One region of the Clostridium cellulovorans 743B genome, then DNA from elsewhere that is predicted to be linked to it. Evidence: a T-box and tRNA genes for the amino acid it is inferred to sense, from the RefSeq annotation. Region 1 holds a T-box; the other holds one or more tRNA genes.
The links. A T-box is a leader RNA that pairs with one kind of tRNA and senses whether it is charged. The one in region 1 lies ahead of leuS (leucine--tRNA ligase), so its partner is inferred to be a tRNA-Leu.

Region 1 (6,093 bases):
AATGTTTTATATTGCTCAAAAATCAACGAATCATTGGATTATACACATTGGTGAATCAAGACTTAGTGGAAAGAAAAGACTTATCACCATGGATTGCAATGATTTTTATTGACGAAAAGGAAAGAGCACAAGGGTTGTGCAAGGAAATACTTTTACATGGTAGAAGAATAGCTGGAGATTTAGGCTTTGATAAAGTATATCTTTCAACAAACCACATTGGATTGTATGAAAAATATGGCTTTAAAGAAATAGCGTTAGATATGTTTGTTTGGGGTAGGCCAGCAAAAATTTATGAGCATTCATCAATTAGCTAAAGTGGATTTTCAGACAATACCTGTAGATAAAATACACACTAAATTTCATATACTAGAAGATGAAACAATAGCTAGTATAAACGGGATTAAGTATTGAAGAAATTAAAAAAGTAAAAATATATTAATTTGATTTTATAAAAAACCAAGCCAGTATACTAGCTTGGTTTTTATTTAAGATATTCTATTTTACAACGATATTAACAAGTCTTCCTTTAATAACGATGACCTTAGCTACTGTCTTATCACCGATAGCAGCTTTAACATCAGCATCAGCAAGAGCAGTTTCTTTAATTACATCTTCTTCAAGACCAGTTGCAACCATTATTTTAGCTTTGATTTTACCGTTAACTTGGATAGCTATTTCAACTTCATCCTTAACTAAAGCTTTCTCATCAAAGGTTGGGAAGCTTTCGTTGAAGATTGAGAAGTTTCCACCAATAGTTTCCCACATTTCCTCTGCAAAGTGAGGAGCAAATGGAGCTAAGATTCTTAAATAATCTATAACTACTTCTTTAATGAAGGCAGAGTTCTTTTCTTCTTCATTTAAGTATTTTGATAAAGCGTTAGTGAATTCCATGATTCTAGCTATTGATGTGTTAAATTGCATTTTATCCATATCGAATAGAACGCTCTTTATTGTGTTGTGTCTTACGAAATTAAGATCTTTTTCTGCTTTATCTATTGAAGTCTTGCCTGATTTCTTCATTTCTTCAACAGCAGAAGTTATAACTCTTTCAACTCTGTCGACGAAACGTGCCATAGATTTTATAGCATCATCACTCCATGGGCCGCCTTCAGTATAGTCAAAGCCGAACATTAAGTACATTCTGAATACATCGGCACCAAACTCGCTGATATATGTATCAGGAGAGATTGTATTTCCTTTTGATTTACTCATTTTTAAACCGTCTGGTCCAAGGATTAAACCTTGATGAGTAAGTGATTTAAATGGTTCATCGATGTTTACAAGTCCCATGTCACGTAGAGCCTTAGTTACGAATCTTGCGTAAAGAAGGTGCATTGTAGCATGTTCTGGACCACCAACGTATTTGTCAACTGGAACCATAGCATTTACTTTGTCAACATCCCAAGCTTTTTCGCTGTTTAGATTGTCTACGTATCTTAAGAAGTACCAAGATGAGCAAACGAAAGTATCTAAAGTATCAACGTCTCTATGAGCTGGGCCACCACATTTTGGACAAGTAGTGTTAACGAAAGACTCACTCTTAGCTAATGGAGATTTTCCATCTGGAGCGAATTCAACATCGTATGGAAGTTCAACTGGAAGATCTTTTTCAGGTACTGGTACTATTCCACAAGAATCACAGTGGATCATTGGAATTGGAGCACCCCAATATCTTTGTCTTGAAACTAGCCAGTCTCTTAATCTAAAGTTTACTTTCCAGCCTCCAAGGTTGTTTTCAGCAAGCTTTTTAACGATAGCTTCTTTTGCAGCATCGGAAGCTTTGCCGTTGAATTCCCCACTGTTTACAAGGTTTCCGTAGCCAGTGTATGGAAGTTCATCGCCTTCAACAACTCTGATTATTGGTAGGTTGTATTTTGTAGCAAAAGCAAAGTCTCTATCATCATGAGCAGGAACTGCCATAACAGCACCAGTACCGTAAGTAGCAAGAACATAGTCAGCAACCCAGATTGGCACTTCAGCATGAGTTATAGGATTTATAGCATAAGAACCAGTGAAGACACCAGTCTTTTCTCTTGTTATTGATTGTCTTTCGATTTCACTTTGTTTTGAAGTTTCAACTTTATAAGCTTCAACAGCTGATTTGTTTTCCTCAGTTGTAACCTGATCAACAAGTGGACTTTCTGGAGCAAGAACAACATAAGTCACACCGTTTAATGTATCAACCCTTGTAGTAAATACATCAAAGGATAAATCGCTATCTTTAACTTTGAAAGTAGCTTCAGCTCCTTTAGACTTTCCTATCCAATGCTTTTGCATAGCTTTAGTTTTTTCAGGCCAATCAAGACCATCGATACCATCTAAAAGCTCATCAGCATAATCAGTTATCTTTAAGAACCATTGAGTAAGATTTTTCTTTGTAACTTCAGAGTCACATCTTTCACAGTGACCGTCTATAACTTGCTCATTAGCAAGAACTGTGTTACAACTTGGGCACCAGTTTACAGGAGCATTCTTTCTGTAAGCTAGATTTTTTTCATATAATTTTAAGAATAACCATTGAGTCCATTTGTAGTAATCTGGTTTGCAAGTTACTACTTCATGATCCCAGTTAAACATAGCTCCCATAGCTCTTAATTGTTTTTCCATAGTTTCTATGTTTTTTAAAGTTGAATCCATAGGGTGGATTCCAGTCTTAATCGCATAGTTTTCAGCAGGTAGACCAAAAGCATCAAAGCCCATTGGTTGGAATACATTGTAGCCTTGCATCTTTTTAAATCTTGCCCAACTATCTACTGGACCGTAGTTAAACCAATGACCAGCATGAAGCTGAGCACCAGAAGGGTAGGAGAACATTTCAAGAACATATAATTTTTCTTTTTCACTGTCTTCCTTAAAATCATAAAGCTTAGCAGCTTCCCATTTGTCTTGCCACTTCTTATCTATTGAAGTTCCGTATGCCATTTATATTCACTCCTTAAGTATTATAGTTTTTCAAATAAAAAAAGCCTTCATCTCACAATTAGAGACGAAAAGCTAACTTCCGCGGTACCACTCTAGTTAAAGCATAAAAATGCCTTCACTCAATTAGAATAACGGTTTTCTCCGTGCTGCCATTTCCTGCAGCAAGCTCAAAGACGAGTTCATATCTTATCATTACTGTCTTACACCAACCGACAGTTCTCTAAAAATGCATCGATACTACTATTTCTTTTCAAAGCATAATATGCAATTATCTACTATTTTATTGGATATGTATGGCTTTGTCAAGGGAAGGGTTAGCAATATTAGCTATAAGGGGAGAGAAATCTACATGCAATTCAAATGGATTTTAGGATGATGAGGCATGAACCGTACCTAAATGACGTAGGATTTATTTGCCCTCGTTGATATTGCTAGTATTAAGCAGATTTTTAGTTTTAGAAGTTATCGCATAAGAGCAAGAGAATCTATATCAAAAATTTTATTTTTACTAAGAGCTTCATAAAATTGAAAAGTACTCGATATACTTAACGGATGTGCGGTGTAATCTAGAAAATAAATACAAAGATATGCTAACAAAATACATGCATTAGACAAAGGTACTTCCAAAAAATGTGAGGTTTAAGAACGTAAATTTCAACGGTAAAAATGGTTAAAATGATATCCAGTAGAAAAGCATTTTTTTGCTTTCTACTGGATTTAGTTTATTAAAGATATTTATAAAAATAGTTACGGAGAAATTTTCACGCTTACACTAAAAATGTTGATATAAATAATTATGAAAGCATAGTAGTGTTGAAAATTATATTACAATATTATAAATAGGACATTTATTAGCAATATAAAACAGGCAGATATTACATATAAGTGTTATTATCAAAATATGGAGGAGAGCTATGGATTGGATAAATAGTATGCAGAACGCTATTAATTATATGGAAGATAATATCTTGGAGGAAATTAACTATGATAAGATAGCCCAATGCGCTTATTCATCAACATACCATTTTCAGCGTATGTTTAGCATGTTGACAGGGTTTACGGTTGGAGAATATATAAGAAATAGGAGATTAACTCTTGCAGCACAGGAACTATCATTTTCAAAGGAAAGGATTACAGATATCGCCATTAAGTATGGTTACGGAACATCAGAAGCTTTTACAAAAGCTTTTCAAAGATTTCATGGGATAACTCCTACGGCTGCGCGAGAGTCAGGTGTTAAACTAAAGTCCTTTAATAGTCTATCAATTCAGGTTACTTTGAAAGGGGATAAAGAGATGAATTATAAAATTATTGAAAAAGAACCTTTTAAAATATTCGGTAAGGATTTCAAAACAAATATCATCGGTGGTAGATGTTTTAGTGAAATTCCTGAGTTTTATGCAAAATGTATTTCTGATGGTACAAGTGCAAAAATAATCAGAAATGCTGGAAAACCGGAAAATGGGATTTTGGATGTTGGTGTTCTTTTCAATCATAATCCTCAAGATGGTTCTATGAGGTACATGATAGGCTGCGATGTTACTGATACAAATACAAATATACTAACAGAGTTTAGAATACTAGAAATTCCATCTTTAACATGGGCAATTTTTGAGGTTGAGAATAATAGTGATGAAGATATTCATGAAATGTGGAGAAGAATTGGATCTGAATGGTTTCCTGCATCAAGTTATGAACATGCTGATGCCCCTGAAATGGAGAGGTATTATGGTAATAATGATACAGGCTGTCGATGTGAGATTTGGATACCTGTCATAAAAAAGACTTATTAAACCGGACTTAAAGGTCCTACATTACATACCATAATTGTAAATCTATATTTAAATAAGTATGCTAATACATCGGAATGAATAGAATAAAAGGAGATATTTTATGAATTTAGAAATATCAGAAGAATTTATAGGCAGAGTTGAACAGTTACTTAAAAAATCACAAGGTGAAAAATGTAAGTTAAAAGTTATAGAACCTTATGCAGTAGGTGCCAATAATACTTGTTATTATCTTGTTACTAAAAATCCTGATAATAAATTTTTCTTAAAGTGTGAGAATGCTACTATAATGCCTAGGACACGATGTGGCCAAATTGAACGTGAGGTAGAAGGCATTAAATTAATGAATAAGGCAGGGATACCTTGCAAAAAAATAATACAATATGATTTTACTAAAGAAGAGATAGATACCAGATATGTATTGGAAGAATTTATTGAAGGAGAACTCCTTATAGAAATATGGAATGACTTGAATGAAAGTGAAAAGCAAAATATTGCGAATGAGATAGAGGATATCGTTGAAAAGATGAGAAATATTAATTTTTCATATTATGGTGATATTTATGAAAATAGTATTATAGGTAAATACGCTACTTGGAGAGAGGCATATTTATCAATAAGTGAAATATTAATTGAAGATGCTAGGCAACTTAATATTTTTACTGAAAATGAGCTTGCGCTAATTTCAAGGGCTACCGAATTTTGTTCTTTAAAGCTTTCTACCAATGTTCCGTCTTCATTTAATCATAGAGATTTAGGAACGCATAATGTGATAGCTATTAATTCAGAGGGAGTGACTAAAGTTGGAGCTATAATTGATTTTGGTCTTTCATTAGCAGTACCTTTCTATAATTTTGATTATGGTATAAGAAAATATGGTGGTTGGAATTTCAATGAAATAGATGTATTGAAGAAGTATAATATTACCAAGGATGAATTTGATGCTACTGAGTTGTTATTTGATCTGGAGTTAACAGTTTTCTTAGCTTCCATAGAATTTGCTCCTGATAAGCCATTTGGATATATTTCACGTATCAAAGTATTTGTTGAATCTTGCAAAAAATATTTATGATTATCAATTAATGGTTTACAAAAAAGTCTATGTTCTACCCGTTATGGATAGCATAAGTAAAGAAACACATACTTCTGAAACAACAAAGATGGAAATATGGATGAAATTAAAGGAAGCTATGAATTAACCTTTAAATTGTAGGAGTGGACAATATGGTATATAACATAATAAAAGATAGAAGTGAGATACAAATGGTTTTGATAAAAGAGTATCATAAGAATCGCATTAGATTAAACAAATGGTAAGAAGTAGAATCCTTCAAGGATGAGGGGCTACTTGTTACCATTTGTTTAATGAATACCACAGGTT
Region 2 (6,093 bases), 530 kb from region 1:
CAGCTAAATCATCAAGAACCTTAGATATATTATGAAGAACCTTAGAAAAGTTATTTAACTTCTCTTTATAAATTTCCTTTATTTTAGAATTATAATTTTCCTTTAATATTTCTTCTTTTTTATTTATATTCAATTCTTTCTTGAATCTCTCATAAATTTTACTTGGAGTTAATAAGAATATTGCTGTGCTAATCAACGCCTCAATCATTGAAAAATCCATCTGAAACTTGCTATATATAAGTAGTAATACGATAGATATTATACAAGCCAGAGAACTAACTATCTTTCCAAGTTCTTTAAATACACCTGTTGCAAGGCCTGCTAATGCAAGCAAACTTATATAATCTATCATAGAATTAGTTGACATACCACAAATAACACCAACAGCAGCACCTATAGAGGCCCCTACGGCACTTCCATTTATGTATCCCAAAATCATAGTTATAATAATTGCAACAATATTTATTAACGATATTCCATAGATTTCAATACCCCAAGTTCCTGAAACCATAAGCGCTAAAAGAATAGCCATAGCTATAGTTTCTTCACTAGAATATATGTATCGAGTATTTAAATTTTTAAAAGACTTTATAGAATAAACCAAAAGTAGAAATATTGGTATTATAGTGACTACATCCAATAAAGTTGTAATAATAATTACATCTATAGAATAGTGATGCACAATAAATGTATAAATAATTTCTATAATCAAAATGATTGTTCCTACAAAAACACTATCTTCTTTTATAGATTTTTTTCCTGCAATTAAGTTATAAAAAACTATAGCAGCAATTAAAAATAAATATAGCCATAAATTATTAATACGATCAACTAAGGTTACATACCCTACAAATGTACCAAAAGCCGAGCAAAGACTATAATTAAACCTTTTTATTCGCCCTGTTGCTGCAACAAAGGAAATTCCAAAGGGTGCCGTATCATTAATAAGGCATACTCTACTTATTAAAAATGAACATACAAACAGTCCTATAAATTTCACTATGTCCCTTTTGGAGATCTTAGCCTTTTCATCCTTATCTTCTTTTGTTACCCGTTTATACTCCATCATATCTGCGCCATACTGCACTATATAACCCCCTCTGATTATTAAGTAAGGTCATTATATCAGAGTTGTATGGAAATCTTTGTCATTAGTTAGGTGTTAATTAAATAATCGTAGGACAAATAAAATTTATTTTTTATTGAAACTACAAATATATGCTGAAATTATAAAAATATTCACAAGATAAATATAAGTTAATGTTAATTTTTGTAACATATCTTAACTACTAATTTTATAAATCACGAATTCCGTAATAAACTAATTAAAAAAGATATATAATTTAATCAAAAGAAATCCTTCTTATCATTTCATAAAAAGTTTACTTATTATGATTATATTTTTAAGTCTATCCTCAATTCTTACATTTTATAATTTCTTATATAAAATCAGGACCACCCGTCAAACGGGTGGTTTGCTTTAGCCCTATAAGGGCATGTTACTGGCCGTGCTACTCGCACATTGAGCGGTTTGCCAACCGCATACCTTTACTGGCTGCACCTAAAAGGTGCTTTATTTTTTGCCTTTGTTTACTGATTCACCCGTAAACGGGTCAATAAATTCTTTCAAGCTCATTTGTTCATATGCTAAATCTTCCTGTATTTGATTCTTTATGTATTCTTCTATTATCTTTTTGTTTCTTCCAACTGTATCAACGTAATAGCCTTTACACCAAAATTGCCTATTCCCATATTTATATTTCAAATTTGCATGTCTGTCAAAAATCATCAATGAACTCTTACCTTTCAAATACCCCATAAACTGAGAGACACTTAACTTCGGAGGTATACTTACAAGCATATGTATATGATCCTTACATGCATTTGCTTCAATAATTTCTACTCCTTTATGTTCACATAACTTTCTAAGTATTACCCCTATATCCGCTTTTATTTTTCCATATATGATTTGTCTCCTATACTTTGGTGCGAAGACTATGTGATATTTACAATTCCATTTACTATGTGCTAAACTACTATTATCCATTACGGATATACCTCCTTTGTACTTTTGGTTGTGGTCGGCAAACCTACTACCATTTTACATTGGAGGTATTCTTTTTTTCTACTCATCGCTAGAAGCTTTTTAGAACCACAGGTAAAACCTGTGGTATTCGTAAAACAACAAAACTCCACATTTTATTGTGGAGTTATCTGGTAGCGGAAATAGGACTTGAACCTACGACACTTCGGGTATGAACCGAATGCTCTAGCCAACTGAGCTATTCCGCCTTATTATTCTATTTTAATGGTTGCGGGGGCAGGACTTGAACCTACGACCTTTGGGTTATGAGCCCAACGAGCTGCCAACTGCTCCACCCCGCGATATTATTTTTAAATGGTGCCGAAGACCGGAATCGAACCGGTACGATGTGTTAGCATCGCAGGATTTTAAGTCCTGTGCGTCTGCCAGTTCCGCCACTTCGGCACATTTGGTAGCGGAAATAGGACTTGAACCTACGACACTTCGGGTATGAACCGAATGCTCTAGCCAGCTGAGCTATTCCGCCTTATTATCTTTTAATGGTTGCGGGGGCAGGACTTGAACCTACGACCTTTGGGTTATGAGCCCAACGAGCTGCCAACTGCTCCACCCCGCGATATTATTTTTAAATGGTGCCGAAGACCGGAATCGAACCGGTACGATGTGTTAGCATCGCAGGATTTTAAGTCCTGTGCGTCTGCCAGTTCCGCCACTTCGGCACGTACTCTTGCGTCGCTTCTTTATATTGTATCTCAGCGACAAGATTTATTATATAATAGGTTTTCATATATGTCAACACATAATTTTAATTTTTTTAATGGAACCTGAATTCAATCATAGGAATATACTAATTTTAGGGACAGAGTTATTTTACCTGATCCCTAGAGGTGAAAATGATGGCTGAATTAATAAAACACGATTATTGTCATGTAGCTATAACTATAGTTATTAGAAATCGACCTGTGGCTGAGGCTTTGACTGGAGAAGTTCTTTCTGTAGGCGACAATTTTGTAAGAATAAGAGAAACAGCACCTCCAAATAGAATTTTAAATATTAATATAGATGCTATAGATTATTTCTATTAGAATCGTTTTGTAGTTTATAAAGGTTTGGAGATTTTCCAAACCTTTCTCTAAAGGAGACTACTATGGATATATATAACTTTTTATTAATCTTACTTTTATCAAACTTAAAAAAAGATCTCAATAAAAGTTCAAACAGAAACATAGTACTAAACCTAAATAGTAGCTCCAAAAATTCTCAGGAAGCTATGGAAACTTCAGCAACGCACTTTTTAGAAAACGAATTTGAAAATTGCAAAAACATATCGAATATACTCAATAACAATTGCGGGCTCGAGTGTATAATAGACTTTACTAAAAAAAATTCTATACCACTATCAAAAGATAATTCAGCTTTATCTCTAAATATTAATGATCACCCTTATATAAAAAAAGCTTTAGATACCTTTATCAACGAAAACTACCAAGGAAAAACAATAACCATTGAACCCACTAGTGGACATTCAATAACTGGTGAACTTGTTTCCATTAAAGATACTTTTATTTCTATAAAAACTGAAGATGGAAAATTAATCTTCTTTAAAAATGACAACATAAATTATTATTATTAATAACGTTCTAAACTACCGATGGCTGAAGTTTTATATAAACTTCTTAAATGATTTGAAACTTGAAACTTTTAACACTTTTATAGTTCATTTTTTGAAAAAGCTATTTTTTTAAATAAAAATACTGCTTAGAATACCTTTTTTATCTAAGCAGTATTTTTATTCTTGCCTTACAAGAAACTATTTCATAACTGATTTTTTGCTTTTTCCTTTTACGTCTTGATGTTTCTTTATATCTTGGAATCTTTCCTCACTGTCTTTAAGGAATTTTGAAAGCTTATCTTCAAAATCGCCACCACTTCTTTGATTTTTATTCCAGTCAATTTCCATTGGTCTAACGGTCTTTTTTGTTGGATTCGCTTGTTTAATAGATAGACTGATTTTCCCATCTTCTTCAACTGATAGAACTTTCACCTTAACCTTATCTTGTTCTTTAAGATGTTCTTTGATATCTTTGACATAATTATCCGCAACTTCAGATATATGTACAAGACCTGTCTTCCCCTCTACCTCTACAAATGCGCCAAACTTGGTTATATTAACAACCACTCCATCTACTATTGTTCCTGCCTTTAAAGCCATGTTGAAAAAATTCCTCCTTAATATTTATCCTGTTTTAATTGTTTAATTATTTATTGCCATCTACCACTGGTATTTCGCCATTTTTGATTAAATCGCTATTTTCTCTAGCTTTTTTTTCTATGAATAGATCTGATGAGGACATATTTACTTCATCTTGCAACTTTTCATTTTCTTCTGTTTCTACTTGTAACTGCGACTTTATTTCCTTCATATCTTTATTTATTCTTATGAAAGTAGTAACTTGATGAACAAGCATAAAGCAGATATAAACTGTAAAAATAGCAAATAAAAGCTTTCTAAGCTTAAATTTTTTCATATCCATTCACCTACAATTCCATTCTTACTACTATTGTAAAGTGTTTTCTTATCTAATTCAAGCTAATTTTTCTTTTTATTTTCAAGTAATAGCTGGAACGGATATTTGGCATAATTTATAGTTATCCTTAACACTTTTCCTAGAGCTAGATAACACCTATAATTAAATTTAATCATAATTTTGCTTACATATCTTAAATATATGTAAAGCCCTAAGGCTATATACATGTATGCATAAGGACCTAAAATAGCATAATTAGTAAAAAGTAAAAAAACAAAGGCAATAGAAGAAGCAAATATCCAGAATAAAACATCTTCTATAGCTGTGACAATTTTATTTTTATTATTAAGACCTCTTAAAACTCTATAGACATCATACATTATTCCCATTATCATACCGGTTAAAAAGCTAGACAATAAAATTATAAGCTGATAATTCCATTTTAACAGCATAATACACCTCTACTTAAACAACTTAGTCATTAAACTCTCGTTAGTTTTTTTGCTGCCAGTATAAACTATAGAATCTATTTTGCCCATAATGTTTACTTCACCATTATGAACATCCAACTTGTTCATCTTTAAATTCTCACCTTTTATAATTAATGGTCCTTGATTTGTATTTAAACGAATTTGTTCTTCATTAAATCTAATTACTTCAACTACGCCTGTTATAAATGCTTCTTTTCTATTTTTTAAGGTGATATTGCCTTGTTTCTCTTCAATTCTAATTTCTTTTTTTACTTCCATACTATCCCCTCCTATCACATAATGTATATGATTCAGAAGGAGTATTTATGCATTACTCTTCTCCATTTCCTTCTTCCGTATCTTCTTCGCCTGCTATTATCTCATACATACCTTTAGCATTATCTTTAGTTACATGATTTGCTATGTTAACTATTTTAGCTTTTAAAGATCTATTAGCATATAAAATTTCTATTACATCGTCTTCTTTAACTTCAGAACTTGGCTTAGCCACTTTACCATTTATAATAACTCTTCCACTTTCACAAGCTTCTTTTGCCACAGTTCTTCTTTTTATTATTCTTGATACTTTTAAATATTTATCTAATCTCATAATATCCTCCAATTATTTCTAAAAGAATATATCTTAGACACCTACAAAAAAAACCTAGACTTTTAATCTAGGTTCTTTTTGCCATAGTCCATTTTATGTATAAAAAGAATTATTTATTTACTCTATCTTTTAATTCTTTTCCAGCCTTAAATGATGGAACTGATGATGCAGGTATTTTTATTTCTTCTTTTGTTCTTGGGTTTCTTCCTGTTCTTTCAGCTCTTTCTTTAACTTCAAAAGTACCGAATCCAACTAATTGAACCTTTTCCTTCTTTTCTAATGCTTCTTGAATACTTTCCATGAAACCTTTTAATGCTGCTTCAGCATCTTTTTTTGTTAAACCTGATTTTTCTGCAATACTACTTATTAATTCTGTTTTATTCACTTTCGTTCCCTCCTTAAAGTGAGTATCTAATTCTTCTATTCTTCAAAAATACTAGA

Region 2: it encodes a tRNA-Leu, which carries the amino acid that the T-box ahead of leuS (leucine--tRNA ligase) is inferred to sense. The anticodon was not compared.

Annotation. Positions count from the first base shown of each region.
Region 1 covers NC_014393.1:4,038,320-4,044,412, reverse strand. The annotation lists gene CLOCEL_RS16475 (GNAT family N-acetyltransferase) at 1-314, shown strand, start outside; gene leuS (leucine--tRNA ligase) at 496-2,922, opposite strand; T-box leader at 2,980-3,185, opposite strand; gene CLOCEL_RS16465 (AraC family transcriptional regulator) at 3,837-4,715, shown strand; gene CLOCEL_RS16460 (phosphotransferase) at 4,816-5,784, shown strand.
Region 2 covers NC_014393.1:4,569,858-4,575,950, forward strand. The annotation lists gene spoIIE (stage II sporulation protein E) at 1-1,087, opposite strand, end outside; gene tnpA (IS200/IS605 family transposase) at 1,574-2,047, opposite strand; tRNA gene CLOCEL_RS18945 (tRNA-Met) at 2,216-2,292, opposite strand; tRNA gene CLOCEL_RS18950 (tRNA-Met) at 2,310-2,385, opposite strand; tRNA gene CLOCEL_RS18955 (tRNA-Leu) at 2,400-2,488, opposite strand; tRNA gene CLOCEL_RS18960 (tRNA-Met) at 2,494-2,570, opposite strand; tRNA gene CLOCEL_RS18965 (tRNA-Met) at 2,585-2,660, opposite strand; tRNA gene CLOCEL_RS18970 (tRNA-Leu) at 2,675-2,763, opposite strand; gene CLOCEL_RS18975 (hypothetical protein) at 2,941-3,129, shown strand; gene CLOCEL_RS18980 (LSm family protein) at 3,192-3,677, shown strand; gene CLOCEL_RS18985 (S1 domain-containing RNA-binding protein) at 3,855-4,256, opposite strand; gene CLOCEL_RS18990 (FtsB family cell division protein) at 4,303-4,572, opposite strand; gene yabQ (spore cortex biosynthesis protein YabQ) at 4,635-5,024, opposite strand; gene yabP (sporulation protein YabP) at 5,034-5,321, opposite strand; gene CLOCEL_RS19005 (RNA-binding S4 domain-containing protein) at 5,374-5,652, opposite strand; gene CLOCEL_RS19010 (HU family DNA-binding protein) at 5,762-6,037, opposite strand.